DNA from 2 places in the Metabacillus sp. SLBN-84 genome. Region 2 is predicted to be linked to the other one. Evidence: predicted binding sites of a transcription regulator. Region 2 holds the regulator's gene; the other holds the start of a gene.

Region 1 (10,988 bases), 1.7 Mb from region 2:
CTATCGATTTTTCGATGATCTCTGCACAGTAAACGAAATTCAGTCACTAGCCCAGCGTCTGGAAGTGGCGCGCATGCTCCGCGAAGGCTTTACTTATCATAAAATTGAAACAGAGACAGGCGCAAGCACAGCAACGATCTCGCGTGTTAAACGCTGCCTGAACTACGGCAACGACGCCTATACGATGGCTCTTGAGCGCATCGGCGCACAGGAGCCGAAAGAATCTTAATAGCAAAAAGGCTGAACTTGTTCAGCCTTCAGAGTGTAGACAAAATGCCGCCGGATGGTCTCCATCCGGCGGCATTTTGTCATTTTTAGGGATTTACATACAGATACAAGCCTCATTATTAACTATTTTTATACAGCTTCAGCTGACTTCCATGTCCAGGAAGCCAACTTTTTCAAGTTCATGGCAGCAAAAGTAAGCATCGCCTGCATGGACAATTTTTTGAGTCCCCTCAAGGTTGTCCAGCGCATTCCATGCTTTTCTTTTGCATCCGCAAAGACACGTTCAATGGTTTCTTTGCGCTTAGCATAAATGATTTTGTTTTCCTCGGTGTGCCGCAGATGTTCGGCTCCCTCTAAATAATCTTGCCACAGATGTCTTTCAATCACCTTCTGATGGTTTTGACTCTGTGTACACTTGCTCAAGAAAGGACAGCCCTCGCAAACCCTCGGATTGGAAGCATACTGCCTGTATCCTTTTTTAGTTGTTGTTCGATAGGAGAGAACCTGGTCATTCGGGCATATGTAGCAATCAAAATGTTCATCGTACGCATAGTCATATTTCTTGAAGAATCCATCTTTCGTTTGTGGACGAGTATAAGGAAAAACAGGTCGAATTTCATTCGTTATGAGATAGTGAGCAAGAGCAGGATTCTTGTAAGCTGCATCCGCCGCAACGGCATAAGGTTTTGTATGAAACTTCATTACTTGAGACAGCAGAGACTCGAACACTGCACTGTCGTGCACGTTACCAGGCGTAACCATTGCCCCAACAATAAAGCCTCTTTCATCTGAAGCCGCATGGAACGAGTAAGCGAATTGTTTGGTTCTCTCATCCTTTACGTAATAGCCACTTTCCGGATCCGTTGTACTTTCTTTAATTTCTTTCTCTCCCGGCTCAAACTTATCTGGAGGAAAGGGCTTTTTTCCGTTTTCCTCACGGTCTTTATTAAGTTCCGTTTGAAGCCTTTCCTCGTAAGACTTTGTTTCTTTTCGTACAATCTTCTTCTGGTATTTCTTCTTATTGGCACTTGCCTTTACGTGAGTAGAATCAATAAAGACCTGTTCTCCCTTGACCAGATTTTGATTCACCGCTTCATTTAGAATGCGGTAAAAGATCTGCTCAAAAAGATCCGTATCTTTAAAACGTCTTTCATAATTCTTACCGAAGGTGGAGAAGTGAGGCACCTTGTCATGGAATCCAAAACCTAAAAACCATCGGTAAGCCAAATTCGTTTCAATCTCTTCAATCGTTCGTCTCATCGAGCGAATACCGAAAAGGTATTGAATGAATGTCATTTTAATCAAAATAACGGGATCAATACTTGGACGCCCTCGATCAGCTGAGTAGACGTTCTCCACTAATGGATAAATAAATGAAAAATCGAGAGCTTGTTCAATTTTACGAACCAAGTGATCTTCCGGCACCAATTGCTCAAGTGTAATCATCTCAAGTTGATCGCGATTCATTTGATTATTTTTTGACAGCATCCAAATCACCTCTGTTTTATTCTACTTCCATTATAAAAAAAAACTGTCGACAAGTCCCCCTAAAAGGGGGATTTGTCGACAGTCTGAAGGCTGAACTTGTTCAGCCTTTTTATTTTGGATTACTTCATATGAAGTTTATTCTAATTACTTAGGCGGCTCTTCAAACCATCCATTTTCAATCATCAGCTTAATTCCTTCATTTGCATAAAAGTAAATATCCTTTCCAATCAAAGCTGTTTTCAGCGAAATGTCGCTGCGCAGACTGAAAATGGTCCCGAAACTGCTGCCGACGAGGCCGAATCCGTTCAGCAGGTAAACGCAGAACATCATCAGTTTTTCCGAAAACGGCGCAACGGCAGAGGAGGTCACGGTGCCGCCTGCTCCTGCTGAGAACTGCACATTGCTCTCCAGAAGCAGTTTTTCGAAGGTTTCAATTTGTTTTTTTGCAAGCTTTCTTCCTTTTAAAAAGTAGTCCTTAATCTCTGGAGTTGCTGAGCACTGCGCAAATCCTGTAACCAGAAGCATGCCGATATTGTTCGTTTCGATGCCGTGATGAAGATTTCCGATTTCAATGTCGTTCAGTGCGCGGCTGTCTTTGAAAAACGGAAAGCCGTCAAGATACGATTCATCTTTAATAAACTCAGCCGTTTTTGGCTTTTCCACCAAAGGCGGGAGGGTTAAAATCCCATTCTCCAAAAGATAATGTGTGGAAAGCTTGTAAACTTTTTGTGTAATTGTCGTAAGTCCTTCATAAATAGACATTACGTCATCGCGGTACGCCATGTTCATATTAAGGGTGTACATCCCCATGCTGACTTCTTTTAAAATGCGGAGAAACATAATGTCAAATCCGTTATCAAATAGCTTTGGGGCCTGCAGGTTTACATCTGTCGCCGTAAATCCCCGTGGAATTGCCACACCTTCCTGCTCAAAAATATCTTTCATTTTGATAACGTAAATACTCAGCTCCTGCCAGAGGCCGCCCATAATATTTTTGGCCTGCTGGTCATCTGATTTTTCCATGAAGTATTCCAATATGCGCAAAATCATTGTTTTTTCCTGGTATGTAAGCCACAGCGTCCCTATTTCGGACGAACTGAGCGGATAATTATTCTTCAAGTTCCATCCCTCCATAGAATTAGTTTCTTCATTGGAAGACAGAATTATGAACATATGAGGCAAAACGTAATCAGATTGTCAAAACCTTCATAGCACCTGTGCGTTTTTTGCAGGGCATTAATTTGATATAATGTTTGAATGGAACCTGATTGTTAGGAGGAACGGCTATGTATGATGTGAGCGAGTGGAAGCATGTATTCAAACTCGATCCCGATAAAGAAATAAGCGACGAGGCACTCGAGAGAATATGTGAGTCAGGAACAGACGCCATCATTGTCGGGGGAAGCGACAATGTGACGATGGATAATGTGTTAAACTTAATGTCCCGAATTAGAAGATACCTTGTGCCGTGTGTGCTAGAAGTATCAGAGATTGAGTCGATCATGCCCGGATTTGATTTGTATTTCATTCCGTCTGTCATGAACAGCAGAGATGCAAAGTGGGTTATGGGGCTGCATCATGAGGCGGTTAAAGAATATGGAGATCTTATGAACTGGGATGAGCTCCTCGTGGAAGGGTATTGCATTCTGAACGGGGACTGCAAAGCAGCCAGACTCACAGATGCAAGAACTGAATTGACTGCTGATGATGTGGTCTCATATGCCAGACTGGCTGAAAACATGTTTCACATGCCGATTTTCTATCTGGAGTACAGCGGAACTTATGGCGATGTGAATGTTGTGGAAGCGGCAGGCAAAGTGCTTTCTGAAACAAAGCTGTTTTACGGAGGCGGTATAAAGACGCCTGAACAGGCAGCTGAAATGGCCGAGCATGCCGATACAGTTGTTGTCGGCAACATTATTTATGAGAACCTGGAAGCTGCAATGAAAACGGTAAAAGCAGTAAAACCATAATTGCATAACACGCAGGTGTTGAGATAAAATAAGAACATATGTTTGATATAAGGTGGTGTCCGGAACGTGCAATTTTTAACAGATCAATTATTAAATGGCTTGAATGACATGCAAAAGGAAGCGGTCAAGGCAACGGATGGACCGCTCTTAATCATGGCAGGCGCAGGGAGCGGAAAGACAAGCGTTCTCACAAGAAGAATCGCGTACCTGATGGTTGAAAAGGGAGTCGCTCCGTGGAATATCCTTGCGATTACTTTTACAAATAAAGCGGCAAGGGAAATGAAGGAGCGCATCGGAAAGCTGCTTGGACCCGGAGCAGATGATATCTGGATTTCTACCTTCCACTCGATGTGTGTAAGAATTTTAAGGCGTGACATCGACCGGATCGGCATCAGCAGAAACTTCTCGATTCTGGATACGACAGATCAGCTGTCCGTTATTAAGCAGATCTTGAAAGACCGGAATATTGACCCGAAGAAATTTGATCCCCGCAGCCTTCTTGGAAGCATCAGCAGTGCGAAGAATGAACTGATCACTCCCGAGGAATTTGAAAAAACAGCAGGCGGCATGTATGAGCAGGTTGCAAGCGATGTATACAAGGACTATCAGAAAAAACTGCTGAAAAACCAGTCGCTTGATTTTGATGACTTGATTATGACAACGATTCAGCTGTTTCAGCGTGTGCCTGAAGTACTTGAATTTTACCAGCGCAAATTTCAGTATATTCACGTGGATGAGTACCAGGATACGAACAGAGCGCAATATCTTCTCGTTAAAATGCTTGCATCGCGCTTTCAGAATCTGTGCGTAGTCGGAGACTCTGACCAGTCGATTTACCGCTGGCGCGGAGCAGATATTGCGAATATCCTCTCTTTTGAAAAAGATTATCCGTCTGCCAGTGTGATTCTGCTTGAGCAGAACTACCGCTCGACACAGCGCATTCTTGAAGCGGCAAACGGCGTGATCAAAAACAACATGAACCGCAAGGCGAAAAATCTCTGGACAGAAAACGATGAAGGACAGAAAATCAGCTACTACCGCGCGGACAGCGAGTCGGCGGAAGGACAGTTTGTGGCGGGCAAAATCAATCAGCTTGTCTCCACTCAGGGAAGAAAGCTTTCAGACTTTGCGATTCTTTACAGAACGAACGCCCAGTCCCGTGTCATCGAGGAAATTCTGCTGAAGTCGAACATCAATTACACGATTGTCGGCGGCATCAAGTTCTATGACAGAAAAGAGATTAAAGATATCCTAGCTTACATGAGACTGATTGCCAACCCGGACGATGACATCAGTCTGGCACGCGTCATAAACGTGCCGAAACGCGGTGTTGGAGCGACTTCCGTTGACCGGATTGCCCAGTATGCAGCAGACAATGATCTGTCCCTCTTCGGGGCGATTGAACAGATTGAGTTTGCCGGCGTCAGTGCACGTGTAGTAAGTGCCATGGTTGATTTCCGTGAACTGATCCGGAACATGGCCAATATGCAGGACTACCTGTCTGTCACGGAGCTTGCAGAAGAAGTGATTGAGAAAACAGGCTACCGCGAGATGCTGAAAACGGAGAAAACGATCGAAGCGCAAAGCCGCCTTGAGAATATCGACGAGTTCCTGTCTGTTACGCAGAACTTTGAAAAGAACAGTGAGGATAAGAGCCTTGTTGCCTTCCTGACCGATCTTGCTTTAGTGGCGGATATTGATAAATTAGATGATGATGAGGAAGCCTCTAAAGAAGCGGTCGTGTTAATGACCCTTCATTCTGCCAAGGGCCTTGAGTTCCCGGTTGTCTTTCTGATGGGCGTTGAAGAAGGCGTCTTCCCTCACAGCCGTTCTCTTATGGAAGAAGCGGAAATGGAAGAGGAGCGCCGCCTTGCCTATGTAGGCATTACCCGTGCAGAAAAAGAGCTGTTTATTACAAATGCGAAAATGAGGACTCTCTTCGGCCGGACGAGCATGAACCCCGAATCAAGATTTATATCTGAAATTCCGTCTGCACTGATTGAAAATCTGAATGAAGTGAAAAAGAGCCCTTCGCCATTTGGTGCAAAAGCACGGCCTGAACGGAGACCTGCCGTTACAAGACCGATTGCAGCCTCTACAGGCGGAGATGAAATCGCCTGGAGCGTCGGCAGCAAGGCAGAACATAAAAAATGGGGCATCGGCACCGTTGTCAGCGTAAAAGGCGAAGGAGAGGGCAAGGAGCTTGATATTGCATTCCCAAGCCCTGTCGGCATCAAACGCCTGCTTGCTAAATTTGCTCCTATTAAAAAAGTACAGTAGTGAAAGGATTGGACCAAGGGATGGATATGAATACAGCCAAACAGCGTGCAGAAACCCTGCATGACTTATTAAACAAGTACAACTATGAATATCACGTGCTGGATAAACCGACTGTTCCGGATTCTGAATACGATCAGCTTTTGCATGAGCTGATTGACATTGAAGAACGTTTCCCTGAACTCAAGACTCCGGATTCCCCGACTCAGCGGGTTGGCGGCGAGATTCTTGAAGGCTTTAAAAAGGTTCAGCATCAGACACCTATGCTCAGTCTCGGAAATGCGTTCAATGAGCAGGATCTCCGCGATTTTGACCGCCGTGTGAGGCAGGCAGTCGGTGATGATGTTCACTATATGGTTGAGCTTAAAATTGACGGTCTGGCTGTTTCCCTTACTTATGAAAATGGAGCATTCGTGCGCGGTGCAACACGGGGGGACGGTACGACCGGCGAAGATATTACCGAAAACCTGAAAACCCATCCGGTCCATTCCGCTGAAGCTTAAGAAAAACCTTTCCATCGAGGTGCGCGGCGAAGCCTATATGCCGAAATCCTCTTTTGAAAAATTAAACGAAGTGAAAATACAGCTCGAGGAAGAGCCGTTTGCCAACCCGCGAAATGCCGCGGCAGGCTCTCTCCGCCAGCTGGATCCTAAAATTGCAGCGAAACGAAATCTGAATATTTTCGTCTATAGTATTGCAGACCTCGGGGAAGAAACAGGCGCCAAAACCCAGAGTGCTGGCCTTGATGCGCTTGAAGAACTTGGTTTTAAGACCAATACCGAACGCCGGAGATGCGAATCAATTGATGAAGTCATCGAGCTGATTGCAGCCCATCAGGAAAAACGGACAAGTCTGCCGTATGAGATCGACGGGATTGTCATAAAAGTGGACTCCATTGAACAGCAGAAAGCTCTCGGATTTACGGCAAAAAGCCCGCGCTGGGCGATTGCGTACAAGTTTCCTGCCGAGGAAGTCATGACAAAGCTGCTTGATATTGAACTCAATGTGGGACGAACGGGCGTGGTGACGCCGACTGCGATTCTTGAGCCGGTCCGTGTTGCCGGCACGACAGTCAAACGTGCATCCCTGCACAATGAAGACCTGATCCGTGAAAAAGACATTCGCCTTGGCGACTATGTCATTGTGAAAAAAGCGGGGGACATTATTCCGGAAGTCGTAAACGTCCTGCCTGAGCACAGAACTGGGGACGAAACGGAATTTACTATGCCGACCCACTGTCCTGAGTGCGAAAGTGAGCTAGTGCGGATTGAAGGGGAGGTCGCACTCCGCTGCATCAATCCAAAATGTCCGGCTCAAATCCGCGAAGGACTTATTCACTTCGTCTCCCGAAACGCAATGAATATTGACGGTCTTGGAGAACGCGTCATTGCCCAGCTTTTCAAGGAAAACCTGATTGAAGATGTAGCGGATCTTTACCGCCTACAGAGAGAACAGCTTCTGGAGCTTGAGCGGATGGGCGAAAAATCAGCGGACAACCTTCTGCAGGCAATTGAAAACTCCAAAAAGAATTCCCTTGAGAGACTTCTGTTCGGGCTTGGCATCCGCTTTATCGGGGCAAAGGCAGCAAAGACGCTTGCGCAGCATTTTGAGACGATGGACCGGTTGCAATCTGCCTCAAGGGATGAGATTATTGCAGTTGATGAAATCGGGGACAAAATGGCGGACGCCGTTGTTACTTATTTTGACCAGGAAGAAATGAATGAACTGATTTCAGAGCTCAAATCCTGCGGCGTGAATATGTCATATCTCGGTCCAAAGCTTGTGAGGCCAGAAGAATCCGACTCGTTCTTTGCCGGAAAAACAGTTGTGCTGACAGGGAAGCTTGAGCAGATGTCCCGCAATGAAGCGAAGGAAAAAATCGAAGCGCTAGGCGGCAAGGCAGCGGGAAGCGTAAGCAAGAAAACAGATTTGGTCATAGCCGGGGAAGATGCAGGCAGCAAGCTTGCAAAAGCGCAGGAGCTGGGCATTGAGATTTGGGATGAAGAGCGTTTAATTGAAGAGCTGAAAAAATAGATTTCTTTTTGAGGAGAAACTAAAAGAGGTGTGTTCCAACTTGAAAAAAGGAATAGTTATACTGCTTGCAGGCTGCCTGATGCTGTCAGCCTGCGCACCGAGCTTTGGTGAAGAGGAGGAGCTTGTACAGGAAACGGAAGATGATTCAACAGAAAAAGCGATCATTCCGAAGTACAACATTTCAGACTCCTACTATAAAATGATCCTGCCTTTTAAAGAGGGCAAAGCTAGAGGTCTTGTTGCAGAGAATATTAACACCCGTCTTGATATTGATGAGTTTGAAACAGGCCTGATGAGAATGGCTCAGGAAGAATTCCCGCCTGATAACCATCTGTATCAGGAAGGACAGTACCTGGATGAGAAAACAGTCCGTTCATGGCTTGGAAGAAAGCTTGAAGGAAAAGAGCTTGAAGATAAGAAAAAAAGTGACAAGAATTTTAAAAATGAAGGACTTAACCCGCCGAAATCATCAGAAGGCGATTATATCCAGCAGAACGAAAAAAGCCCGATTTATTTGGCTCATATGCTTGAGCATAACTACTTGGTCCGAAAAGGCGAAAATACGGTCGAGCTGGGGGGAGTCGTCATCGGACTTGCGATGAACTCAGTTCATTACTACCGTGAAGCCGTAGGAGAGCCTCAGCGTGAGTACAAAATTCCTGACAGCCAGTTAGAGGCAGAAGGCAAGAAAATGGCCGCAGAGGTCATCAAGCGCGTCAGAAGCCAAAAAGGCCTTGAAAGAGTGCCTGTGGTCATTGCCCTTTATAAACAGGCACCAAAATCCTCGATCGTGCCAGGCAGCTTTATTGCAAGCACTGTCGTTGACGGAGGAAGCAGTTCAATCGGAAAATGGGACAGCGTAAATGAAGAATACGTCTTCTTCCCGTCGCCTGAAGGAACGGAAAACTACCGCGAGGATGCCAACTTGTTTGAACGCTTCAAACAGGACATTGACGACTTCTTCCCGAACTACACAGGTGTTATCGGCAAAGCCTTCTACAAAGGCGAAGAGATGCAGGAACTGAAAATTGACATTCCGATGCAGTTTTACGGAAAATCAGAAGTGATCGCATTTACGCAGTTTGCAACAGGTAAAGTCGTGGACTACTTCCCGGACTACGTTTCGGTTGAAGTAAACATTACCTCCACAAGCGGCCAGGAAGCCCTGATCGTCCGCAAGCCGGGCCAGGAAAAACCGACTGTGCATATTTATCAATAAGAGTAAAAGCCATCCTGCGGTATGCGGGGTGGTTTTTTTTATGTATCTGTTGCTTACTAAAAAGTCATTCGAACTCTGTCTAAAGCAGTGATCTCTGGTTAAAAACGATTAGAAAAGGCTGAAAACCATGCTGGGTGCGCCTGGCAGGATAATCTGCATGGCCGAATGGCATGGATTCGTGCCTTACAATCCAAACTGAACGTTCAACAATCCGAACTCTTTCTCTAACAATCCAAAAACACCTTCTAACAATCCAAATCAGCGCTTTAACAATCCAAACGCTTCCAGACTGAGCAGCAGAGGGGTATAAACACTTAAACAAACGTTTAATTAATAGGTGATACTATGCAGCACAATGAACAGCGAACAAAGGCGTTTCTTTTATTGACCGGAATTCTATTTCTCTTCAGCATGCTGACATTCATGATCCCAATACCCGGTCTCCTGAAGGATGCCGTCTTCTTTGCCGGATTTGTCCTTGCCTGCATCATTCATTTCCACTTTAAAAGAAAACAAAAAGAAACCGCCTGAAAACAGGCGGTTTCTGCATACCTTATTTTGTTTCTTCTTCCAGCGTTTCTTCCATTTCCGTAAACACGTTTTGTACGCGTTTTGACGGTCTGCTTGTAATCAAGCTGACAACATAGACAGCGATTAAGCTCAGGAAGAATCCAGGAATCATTTCGTATACCGTTTCTTTCAGTACCGGTACGTTTACCCAGATCAATACGGTTACGGCACCGACGATCATCCCGGCAAGCGCGCCCCATTTGGTCATGCGTTTCCAGTACAGGCTTAAAAGAACGGCCGGTCCAAATGCAGAACCGAATCCGGCCCATGCATATCCGACGAGTGACAGGATTGTGTCACTTGGTTCAAGCGATAGGAGTACACCTACAACGGCTACCAGAAGTACGGCAAGCCTTCCAATCAAGACGAGCTCTTTATCGGATGCATTCTTTTTCAAAAATGTTTTGTAAAAATCTTCAGTCAGAGCACTGGCAGTAACAAGCAGCTGTGACGAAATGGTGCTCATAATGGCTGCAAGAATGGCTGCAAGCAAAAATCCGGTAATAAACGGATGGAAAAGAACCTGAGAAAATTTAATGAAGATGGTTTCAGGATCTGCAAGGCTTGTGCCTGTCTCAGCAATATATGCAATTCCGACGAGGCCTGTAAGCATTGCACCGATGATGGATATAATCATCCAGCCCATTCCGATTCTTCTGGCCGGCTTTAACTCTTTAATGGATGATATGGCCATAAAGCGTACAATAATGTGAGGCTGTCCAAAATAGCCTAAACCCCATGCGAGAAATCCAAGAATTCCAAGCACGGACGTTCCTTTAAAGATGTCCGTATATGTCGGATCAATTTCACGGACCACATCAAACGTAGGACCTACTCCGCCAAGCTCCATGAAAGCCACAACCGGCACAAGGATAAGGGCAAAGAACATGATAAGACCCTGAACAAAGTCTGTCAGGCTTACTGCAAGGAATCCTCCAAACAGGGTATAGACCATGACAACACCTGCTGTAAGCAGCATTCCAAACATGTAATCTGCTTTAAATGCCGATTCAAACAGCAGTCCTCCGGATACCAATCCTGCAGACGTGTAAAGGGTAAAGAAAATAACGATGACAATTGCAGAAACGAATCGTAGCATGCGTGATGTGTCTTTAAAGCGGTTTTCAAAGTAATCCGGTATTGTAATAGAGTCGTTTGCCACCTCTGTATAGGTGCGCAGACGCGGAGCCACAAGGATA
Region 2 (10,988 bases):
AAGCTTCTGGCTTTATTGAAAACAGAAACAATGGTAGGGCATTTTGCCTTTAATGAAGAAGAAAATCATTATGAAATACAGGGACACTTCCTGCCGGGGCATGCAGCTTCCGGCCAGATAGAGATGTATAAGAGAAAGGGAAACAAACATGTTTAACCAATTGAAGTACGGCGATAAGCTTGCGCAGCTAGCTGCACAGGCAGAAGAAAAAATTAGAGATACCCACAAAAAAATTGATGAACGAATGGAAATGAACCAGTTTCGGGTTCTTCAAAGCTACAGAGACCATAGAGTAAGCGACTCTCATTTTATCCCGACCACAGGATATGGGTATGATGATCATGGACGGGATACGCTGGAACAGATTTATGCGGATGTTTTCGGCGGGGAGTCAGGGCTTGTAAGGCCACAGATCATTTCAGGCACCCATGCCATTTCCATTGCCCTGTTCGGAGTGCTGCGTCCATTTGATGAACTTCTATATATAACGGGAAAGCCTTATGATACCCTTGAAGAGATTGTAGGCATCAGAGGCAGCGGCACCGGTTCACTCAGCGAATTCAAAATCGGTTACCGGGCAGTTGAACTGAAAGAAGATGGCGGCATAGATTATGATGCCGTCGGTGCTGCCATTACAGAAAAGACAAAGATGATCGGCATTCAGCGCTCTAAAGGATATGCCACAAGGCCTTCTTATACCCTTGCAGAAATCAAGCAGATGATTGACTTTGTCAAATCCATTAAGCCTGATGTTGTCGTTTTCGTGGACAATTGCTACGGTGAATTTGTTGAAGAACTTGAACCTTGTCACGTTGGTGCTGACCTTATGGCAGGTTCGCTTATTAAAAATCCGGGCGGCGGACTTGCGAAAACAGGCGGTTATATCGTTGGGCGCAAGGATCTTGTGGAAGCATGCTCCTACCGGATGACATCACCGGGAATCGGGGCTGAGGCAGGTGCGTCCCTTTACAGTCTTCAGGAAATGTATCAGGGATTTTTCCTTGCTCCGCACGTTGTTGCACAATCTTTAAAAGGTGCTGTGTTTACAGCAGCGATGCTTGAACTTGCAGGGCTTAAAACGAACCCGTCATGGGATGCAGTCCGCACAGACCTTATTCAGTCTGTCCAGTTTGAGCAGTCCGATTTAATGGTTGCGTTCTGCCAGGCCATTCAATATGCATCACCGGTCAATTCGCACGTGACGCCATATCCGAGCTATATGCCGGGATATGAGAACGATGTCATAATGGCTGCAGGTACATTCGTACAGGGAGCAAGCATCGAACTTTCGGCAGATGGTCCGCTGCGTCCCCCGTATACAGCGTATGTTCAGGGCGGATTAACGTATTCGCATGTGAAAATTGCCATCTGTTCTGCTCTTGATCATCTTCTGGATAAGAATTTAATTCGTCTGTAACCCAATATAAATACAAATGTCATTTTTCCTAACATAGTGTTGACACATTATATGACATGGAATATAATATGATTAAGTTAAGAAAAGGAGGGAATACAATGGGTGATACGATTCGACGCTCGATGCCCTTATTCCCGATCGGAATTGTCATGCAGCTGACAGAACTCTCTGCCAGACAAATTCGATATTATGAAGAAAACGGCTTGATTTTCCCTGCAAGAACAGAAGGGAACAGACGCCTATTTTCATTTAATGACGTAGATACGCTTCTTGAAATAAGAAGCCTTATCGAACAAGGCATTAACATGGCCGGCATCAAGCAGATTTTTTCTTCTAAGGATAAAAGCATGGAACGCGAGGAAGAAGGCCAGCCTAAAAAAGTGGAAAAACCGGATCTGACCGACGCTGAACTTAGAAAGCTTCTGAAAGCTGAACTGATGCAGGCCGGAAGGTTTCAGAGATCATCGCTCAGACAGGGTGACATGTCTAGATTTTTCCATTAATTAACGCAGCTTCACTTAAATTTTCACAATAAATATTACTTAGTATTGTTAGGAGAGGATTTTCACAATGGCAAAGTATTCGAGAGAAGATATTGTACGCTTAGTACAAGAAGAAAACGTAAAATACATCAGACTGCAGTTCACGGACATCCTTGGAACAATCAAAAACGTAGAAATTCCTGCAAGCCAGCTTGAAAAAGCACTTGACAACAAATGCATGTTTGACGGATCTTCAATTGAAGGATTTGTCCGCATCGAAGAATCTGACATGTATCTGTATCCTGATCTTGATACGTTTGTTATTTTCCCTTGGACATCTGAAAAAGGCAAAGTTGCACGTTTCATCTGCGACATCTACAGCCCGGACGGGACACCATTTGATGGAGATCCGCGCAACAACTTAAGACGCATGCTGAAAGAAATGGAAGACCTTGGATTCACTGACTTCAACCTTGGGCCTGAGCCTGAATTCTTCCTTTTCAAGCTTGACGAAAAAGGAGAACCTACTCTTGAGCTAAACGATCACGGCGGCTACTTCGACCTTGCTCCGACTGACCTTGGAGAAAACTGCAGACGCGACATCGTGCTTGAGCTTGAAGAAATGGGCTTTGAAATTGAAGCATCCCACCATGAGGTAGCTCCTGGCCAGCATGAAATTGACTTTAAATATGCAGGCGCTGTAAAAGCTTGTGATGATATCCAAACGTTTAAACTTGTGGTTAAAACAATTGCGCGCAAACACGGATTGCATGCTACATTCATGCCAAAGCCTCTGTTTGGAGTAAACGGATCTGGAATGCACATGAACCTCTCTCTTTTCAAAGACGGAGTGAACTCATTCTATGACAAAAACAGTGAACTTGAGCTGAGCGAAACAGCTAGACATTTCATCGCCGGCGTAATCAAGCATGCTCCAAACTTCACAGCTGTTACGAATCCGACAGTTAACTCATATAAGCGTCTGGTTCCTGGTTACGAGGCACCATGCTATGTTGCCTGGTCTGCACAAAACAGAAGCCCGCTTATCCGTATCCCTGCTTCACGCGGACTAAGCACACGCGTAGAAGTGCGCAGTGTTGACCCTTCTGCAAACCCGTACCTTGCAATGAGCGTATTGCTTGCTGCTGGTCTTGACGGCATTAAAAACAAACTTGCTGCTCCAAAACCGATTGACCGCAACATCTATGTCATGACGAAAGAAGAGCGCGTTGAGAATGGAATCGTTGATCTTCCTGCAACTCTTGCACAGGCTCTTGATCTTCTGAAAACAGACGAAGTGATCATCAACGCACTTGGCGAGCATTTGTTTGAGCATTTTGTAGAAGCGAAAGAAATTGAATGGGATATGTTCCGCACTCAAGTTCACCCATGGGAACGTGAGCAGTACATGTCTCAATACTAAGAATCACACTCAAAAACCTCAGCTGTTTGCTGAGGTTTTTTTGCATGTTTTTAGTCGATTCCGTCTGATTTTCTCTTCTGTAAATAATCCTTCAGCAGTCTCATAATAGCTATTGCGGCAAGCACTGAGCCAACTGCAATTCCTGATAAAGCAACCACCAGTGAGATGTATTCAAACACAGAGTAATCTGCAAGTTTGTTCCAGCTTATGCTGCCTTTCCAATCCTCAATAACAAGGTTCATGCCATAGATTCCGGAAATAACCGTATAAGTAGTAAGGATCAGCAGCAGGGAATTATGGCGTTTGCTGGCCAGCTTCTCCTGATTTTGATAAAGAGTGTCCATTGTATTATTTACTTCTTTATAGAGGGTCTCAATTTTAAACCGGTCTTTCATCATGACAGAAAGCTCCTGTCCTTCCGTTCTGCTGCTGATTTCTGAAAAAATATACTTAGCCGTGAAATTAGCAATCGAGCGAATCAGACCTTCCATTTTATCCTGTTTCCGGTCAATGTAGAGCTGTGAATAGCTGTATGAAAGTTTTAAAAGGACAATTTTATAGAAAAGATGCAGGATGAGATTGTAATAGAGCTGACCGACCATTTCTTCCGCGGTCACGTTCTCCTGACCCACATCATTCGTAATTTTAGTGAATGTATGATCACTCACAACGTGAAAACTGCCGGGGGACCACCTGTCGTAAATGTGATCTTGTATATACTGGCTGATATAAGCGGGATTGCTTGCGGACATATACGGTTTGCCATTTTGATCATAACCATTTATGTGCCCTGTGCGAAACAAGGTTTCAGGTGATATTTCTGCGTCCTTTTCTGTCAAAAGATAACTGCTGACAAACATTCTCTCATCAATAAAGTAGGGAAGGCTTCCAAGATAGGTTGACTGGCTGTTTTCACTCTTCTCTATATACGGGACAACAGAGGGGCACAGCTCTTCAAAGATAAAATCCTGAATCTTTTCATAAGTGCCCTGTCCTGAATGGAGAACAGTTCCTTTTTCTTCTGTAATAAACGGTTCAAGAACTCTGAAGTGATCCATAAAATCGAGTGCATCGCTCAGTATCAATGTTTTGCTGTCAGATGTAAGCTCCGTCCTGATTGTAATCATTCCAACAGAAAATGGGCAAATATACAGATCGATTGAGTGGATAGTGAAAGAATATTCATTTACAGCTGTACGAAGCGTGCATTTTGTGTCAAAGGATTTGGAGTATCTGTTAATAGCCTTATCCTTATGCTGATCTGGAAAGAGAATCTGTTCTATGTACGGCATAAAATAATGCTTCAGCCGTTTATGGGGAAGGCTCGTTTTCTCTCCGTAAAATTTGTTCTGCTGAGCGCTGCTGTTGATGCTGAAAAATTCAAATCCGCTTGCCTTAAGTTCATCAGTCAGCTGGGAGATGCAGTCCCTGTCCCATGAAAAAGGAAAAATAAACTGGGCATTTGCCCGCAGAATGGCCGGTTCTTTTGTCATAGGCACCCTCTCATCTTTTTTTCATTATTATGTTCCCCTGAGAGAAGACTGTAAAACAGGCAAATAAAAAAACTTTGCCTGTAAAAGCAAAGTTTTCAGTGTATGTTTCTATAAACTCCAACAACTTTTCCCAAGATAACGACATGTCTGAGAATGATCGGTTCAAGTGTAGAGTTCTCCGGCTGAAGACGCACATAATCTTTCTCTTTGAAAAAACGTTTGACAGTTGCCTCATCATCCTCTGTCATGGCAACAACGATATCCCCGTTGTTTGCAGTGTTCTGCTGCTTGACAATGACCATGTCCCCATCAAGAATGCCGGCTTCAATCATACTGTCTCCCATAATCTCAAGCATGAAGATCTGATCATCGGATGCGGCGAACGTATCTGGAAGAGGAAAATATTCCTCGACGTTTTCAATGGCTGTGATCGGGGAACCGGCTGTTACTTTCCCGATTACAGGAACGTTAATCACACTTGAACGCGGAATCATCGCTGTCTCGTCCTCTAATATTTCAATCGCTCTCGGCTTTGTCGGATCCCGTCTGATCAATCCTTTGCTTTCAAGCCTGGCAAGATGGCCGTGTACAGTGGAGCTGGAAGCAAGGCCCACTGCTTCGCCGATCTCGCGGACTGATGGCGGATATCCTTTCTTTTGTACTTCAAGTTTTATAAAAGTGAGGATATCCTGCTGCCTCTTTGAAAGTTTTGTCATTTTATCCACCTCGCGTCCTGTAATTTATGTTGATTATAGCATGTTTTTCCTGCACATACAAACATAAGTTCGAAAAACGGCGTTGACAGAAACGTTTGTTCGCATTATACTGAAAGTATCAAATATGCGAACAAACATTCTATTAAGGTGGGGATTGGGTTGAAAGGTTCATTATCTTACGTTATTTCTTTCTTTGCAGTTGTCATTGTAGCTGTCTTTGCATTATCATACACAGGTGAAAAAGAAAACCTTGATCATTATGTATCCATTGAAATAGCAGAAGGTGACAGCATCTGGAGCCTTGCAGATCAATATGAGGAGCATCACCGCATGTCCAAGACCGATTTCGTTGAATGGGTGCAGGATAAAAACGGACTGCCGACAGCTGTGATCAAGACAGGAGATTCTGTGGTTCTTCCTATTGATAAACAAACCTACCATGACGGGACACAGCTTGCATCAAGAAAATAGGGAAGTGAGAACACTGAACGCAATCATCTACTGCAGAGTCAGTACAAGAAAAGAAGAACAGGAGACATCACTCGCCAGGCAAAAAGAAGAACTTTTGGCCCTTTCAGCAGCGCACGGCATGAATGTGGCAAAGGTTATTGAGGAGCAGGCGAGCGGATATGAGGTTGAAAGAGAAGGTATTTTTGAAATATTTGACTGCATAAAGGAACAGAAAATTGACGCCATTGTTATTCAGGATGAGACGAGACTGGGGAGAGGCAACGCCCGCATCGCCCTTATTCATTTTTTCGCAAAAGAAGGCATTACGATATATACGGCCACGCAGAATGGAAAGCTTTTTTTGTCTGAAGCAGATTCCATGGTTCTGGAAATTGTAAGCATTGTTGAAGAATATCAGCGGAAGATCCATAATCTGAAAATTAAACGCGGCATGCAGCGGGCGGTTGAAAAAGGGTATAAACCTCAAAGGAATCTTACTAACAGAGATAAAGGGAGCGGCAGAGAGAAGAAGGAAGTGCCTGTCAGCGAAATTATCAGGCTTAAACAGAATAAACTGACATTCTCAGAGATTGCGGCTACCTTAAGAGGGTTTGGATACGAGGTTTCTAAAGCGACAGTACATAGAAGATATCAGGAGCACATGAAAGAGGAACAGGTCTAATCTGTTGTTTTTTGCCCCCATATTTAGTACGATAGCATAGTAAATCGTATTAGGTAAAGGAGCTGCAGTCATGCTGCCAAAAGAAAAGATGGCAAGAATCAATACCTTGTCCAGAAAATCAAAAACGTCCGGTCTTTCTCCGGAGGAAAAACAGGAACAGCAATCACTTAGACAGGAATATCTCAAGGCATTCCGAGGTTCTATGAAAAATACATTAAAAGGCGTTACAGTACTGGATCCGAACGGAAATGATGTAACACCTGAAAAATTAAAAGAAGAGCGCAGACGCGATCTTCATTAATCACCGGAATACGTCAATTTTTGATGTATTCCTTTTCATTTTGCACATAATACATTAGAATAGGTTCTTACACTTCTCATTTTTGCAATTCCATGCGAAATGGTTGTATGAATAGGCCAGTAAAGCTATGATAAAAAAGTAGAATGTTATTTCTGAAAGGATGATCAATTAATGTCACATTCAATTCAAGACTTATCAATTGCTACCATTCGAACACTGTCGATTGATGCGATTGAAAAAGCAAAATCAGGACATCCTGGAATGCCTATGGGGGCAGCTCCAATGGCGTATTCGCTCTGGACGCAATTTATGAATCACAATCCTAAAAATCCTGAATGGTTCAACCGCGACCGTTTTGTCTTATCTGCAGGTCACGGATCTATGCTGCTTTACAGCCTTCTTCATTTATCAGGCTATGACTTGACGATGGATGATCTTAAAGAATTCAGACAATGGGGAAGCAAAACACCGGGACACCCTGAATTCCGCCACACAGCAGGTGTAGATGCAACAACAGGTCCGCTTGGCCAGGGAATTGGGATGGCTGTCGGAATGGCTATGGCAGAACGTCATCTTGCACATACATATAACCAAGAGTCTTATCCGGTTGTCGATCACTACACATATGCAATCTGTGGAGACGGTGACCTGATGGAAGGAATCTCTTCTGAGGCAGCTTCACTTGCAGGGCATCTAAAGCTTGGCAAATTAGTTGTTCTTTACGATTCTAACGACATTTCTCTCGATGGAGATCTTGACCGCTCATTCTCTGAAAACGTGGAAGACCGTTTCAAAGCAATCGGCTGGCAGGTCATTCGTGTAGAAGACGGCAACAACCTTGAAGAAATCGCTAAAGCGATTGAAGCTGCTAAACAAGATGAAACTCATCCTACTCTGATTGAAGTGAAAACGACAATCGGCTACGGATCACCGAATATGTCAGGAAAATCAGATGTTCACGGCAAGCCGCTTGGAGCAGATGAGATCAAACTGACGAAAGAAGCATATGCATGGACATTCGAACAGGACTTCCACGTTCCTGACGAAGTGTATGCTCATTTCAAAGAATCAGCAGAACAGTTCGGTTCGAAAAAAGAACAAGAATGGAACGCTCTTTTTGATAGCTATAAAAAAGAATTCCCTGAGCTTGCAAAAGCTCTTGAAGCAGGAATTAAAGGCGAACTTCCTGAAAACTGGGATTCAGAAGTGCCAGTATATGAAGACGGCAAAGCACTTGCTTCCCGTGCTTCTTCCGGTGAAGTGTTAAACGGCCTTGCGAAAAATGTTCCATACATTTTCGGCGGATCAGCTGACCTTGCAGGTTCAAACAATACTTCTATTAAGGGAGCAGCAGATTTCACAGCTGAGGACTACAGCGGACGCAACATCTGGTTCGGTGTCCGTGAATTCGCAATGGGTGCTGCACTAAACGGCATGGCGCTGCATGGCGGTCTTCGAGTTTACGGCGGAACGTTCTTTGTATTCTCTGACTACCTGCGTCCGGCAATCCGTCTTGCTGCCTTAATGGGTCTTCCGGTAACGTACGTATTTACACATGACAGTATTGCTGTAGGAGAAGACGGCCCGACTCATGAGCCGATTGAACAGCTTCCTGCCTTGCGTGCAATGCCGAACCTGTCGGTCATCCGTCCGGCAGACGGCAATGAGACTGCTGCTGCATGGAGACTTGCCCTTCAATCTGAAACGGCACCGACAGCACTTGTTCTTACCCGTCAGAATCTAAAAACGATTAAAGGTACGTCTGAAACGGCATATGAAGGAGTTTCTAAAGGAGCTTATACGATTTCTCCAAGCAAAAAAGAAACGGCTGACGCACTTCTTTTAGCATCAGGCTCTGAAGTAGGACTTGCTATCGAAGCACAAGATGCTCTTCAAAAAGAAGGCATTGATGTTGCGGTTGTAAGCATGCCTTCATGGAACCGTTTTGAAAGCCAGTCAAAAGAGTACCGCGCATCCGTACTTCCAAAAACAGTGAAGAAGCGTCTTGCTATTGAGATGGCAGCTCCTCTGGGCTGGGAGCGATATACTGGAGATGAGGGTGACGTTCTTGGCATCAACCAGTTCGGGGCCTCAGCACCAGGTGAAAGAATTATGAAAGAGTTTGGCTTTACAGTTGAAAATGTAACGGCACGAGTAAAGGCACTATTAGAAAAATAAGCCTTATGAGAGAGAACGAATATCTTCGTTCTCTCTTTTTCGACAAAAAAAGTGAAGTTTTTCCTTTCATTTAGACAAAATTCTTCCTCAACTTTCCAGTATAATAATGGGTAACCGTCATACGGAAGGGTGAAAGCATGAGACACTACACTGTCTATTTAATAGAGGAAGAGTTTGCGAATCACTTTTTTGGCCGTGAAGTAAAGCTTTTTCAGCTTTTTCAGGAATATATGCGGACTAGCCCTGAACAGCCTGAGTTTATTCACCTGAAAAAACAAATTACTTATATTACGAGACAAATTCCGAAAGACTATATAGATGAGATGATCAGCAGCAGCTTAAACGGACGATACAACTATGCATATTCCCACAACCGCCATCATATTGAGAGTGAATCCATGCAGGGAGGAGCCATCCTTGAAACGGGTGACAGATCGGTTACAGTCACGTCAGAAGGAAGCTTTGACATGGAAGCGATTTTCTTTGAAGTTCTCAGAAAGGCGGATTCATGCTTTTTAGCGATGGATTTTGAGGAAAAGCGGCACGGGTGGCTAAAACCTATAAAAGAAAGAAAATTTGTCTAAAAAGGCAGAAATTATAGAGTATATGTTGTATAATATCCTATGGTTTAGTACACTGTAAAATAGACAACATGAAGGAGGAAAGACGATGGATCTGTGGGTAGTCATTCTAGTAGGCGTTCTGGCTTTGCTTGCCGGAGTAGCACTAGGATTTTTCATTGCTCGCCAGTATATGATGAGTTATTTAAAGAAAAATCCGCCAATTAACGAGCAAATGTTAAAAATGATGATGATGCAAATGGGCATGAAACCGTCCCAGAAGAAAATCAACCAAATGATGAAAATGATGAACAATCAGGCAAAATAAAAACCCGGTTGCGGGATTTTAATAAAAAAGCACGCTTTCAAAGCGTGCTTTTTTTGCGGGGATTTTTAAGAATATGTAACCCGTTTCATGGCAGAGTAGCTGTACCGGTTGTATTCATTCAGCAAGTGATCCAGTTCCTGGCTGTATTGAATGGACACGTTCGAATTAATTCCATTTTTAGTGGCAATTTCGATCATTTCCGCTCGTTTTTTTTCAATTAGTTTTAAGAGTTCTTGTTTAGACACGAAAACTTGTCCTTTCTGTATGTAAGTTCTGCACGAACCTTGCTGGTAATTTCTATTATATCCTAAAATGGAAAATAATTCGAAGGGAAAATAAGGATTTTTTTCTTTAATATATGACTATTATAAAGGGAAGTCCGGGCCGAATAAATCATTTTGAGCAGATGTTAAGGAATTGACATAAAACTGTCACACAGTGAAACATATGTTTTTCAGGCAGTATTTGCTAAAATATAGTGTGACTTTAAAGTTGAAAGGAGGATGCATGGATGACGGATGTTAATGTATTCTTAGCATTTGGAGCAGGATTTCTTTCTTTTATCTCTCCTTGCTGTCTGCCTTTATATCCTGCGTTTCTGTCATACATAACAGGCGTTTCAGTCGGGGAGCTGAAGACAGAAAATGCGATGCTTCAAAAACGGAGTATGCTGCACACACTGTGCTTCCTGATTGGATTTTCCATTATCTTTATTGCTCTTGGATTTGGAAGTTCTTTTATTGCCGATTTCTTCTTTGGCTATAATGATCTGATCAGACAAATTGGCGCCATTTTAATCATTCTCTTCGGGCTTGTCATTGTGGGTGTTCTGCAGCCGGAATTTCTGATGAAGGAACGCCGGTTTGAATTAAAAAACAGACCCTCGGGGTATATCGGTTCCGTGCTTATCGGTCTTGCTTTTGCAGCAGGATGGACACCATGCACCGGACCTATTCTT

Evidence for each region. The regulator LexA, encoded in region 2, represses DNA repair genes until DNA is damaged. The targets are predictions, from matches to a motif close to CGAACATATGTTCG.
Region 1: a site for LexA is predicted at 3,721-3,734, ahead of pcrA (DNA helicase PcrA). Genes of this name have one in related genera too.

The regions. Positions count from the first base shown of each region.
Region 1 is NZ_JBRJIP010000001.1:3,966,430-3,977,417, reverse strand. Features, by position in the region: gene RKD52_RS20050 (YerC/YecD family TrpR-related protein) at 1-229, shown strand, start outside; gene RKD52_RS20045 (IS1182 family transposase) at 358-1,716, opposite strand; gene RKD52_RS20040 (DUF3231 family protein) at 1,861-2,835, opposite strand; gene RKD52_RS20035 (heptaprenylglyceryl phosphate synthase) at 3,003-3,689, shown strand; gene pcrA (DNA helicase PcrA) at 3,798-5,969, shown strand; partial or broken gene ligA (NAD-dependent DNA ligase LigA) at 5,990-8,000, shown strand; gene RKD52_RS20020 (CamS family sex pheromone protein) at 8,041-9,219, shown strand; gene putP (sodium/proline symporter PutP) at 9,773-10,988, opposite strand, start outside.
Region 2 is NZ_JBRJIP010000001.1:2,314,816-2,325,803, reverse strand. Features, by position in the region: gene hflX (GTPase HflX) at 1-156, shown strand, start outside; gene RKD52_RS11925 (methionine gamma-lyase family protein) at 149-1,417, shown strand; gene RKD52_RS11920 (MerR family transcriptional regulator) at 1,516-1,920, shown strand; gene glnA (type I glutamate--ammonia ligase) at 1,988-3,322, shown strand; gene RKD52_RS11910 (hypothetical protein) at 3,373-4,815, opposite strand; gene lexA (transcriptional repressor LexA) at 4,911-5,531, opposite strand; gene yneA (cell division suppressor protein YneA) at 5,691-6,002, shown strand; gene RKD52_RS11895 (YneB family resolvase-like protein) at 6,016-6,663, shown strand; gene RKD52_RS11890 (DUF896 domain-containing protein) at 6,734-6,964, shown strand; gene tkt (transketolase) at 7,136-9,142, shown strand; gene sirA (sporulation inhibitor of replication protein SirA) at 9,280-9,726, shown strand; gene RKD52_RS11875 (YneF family protein) at 9,812-10,030, shown strand; gene RKD52_RS11870 (Spo0E family sporulation regulatory protein-aspartic acid phosphatase) at 10,096-10,275, opposite strand; gene RKD52_RS11865 (cytochrome c biogenesis CcdA family protein) at 10,542-10,988, shown strand, end outside.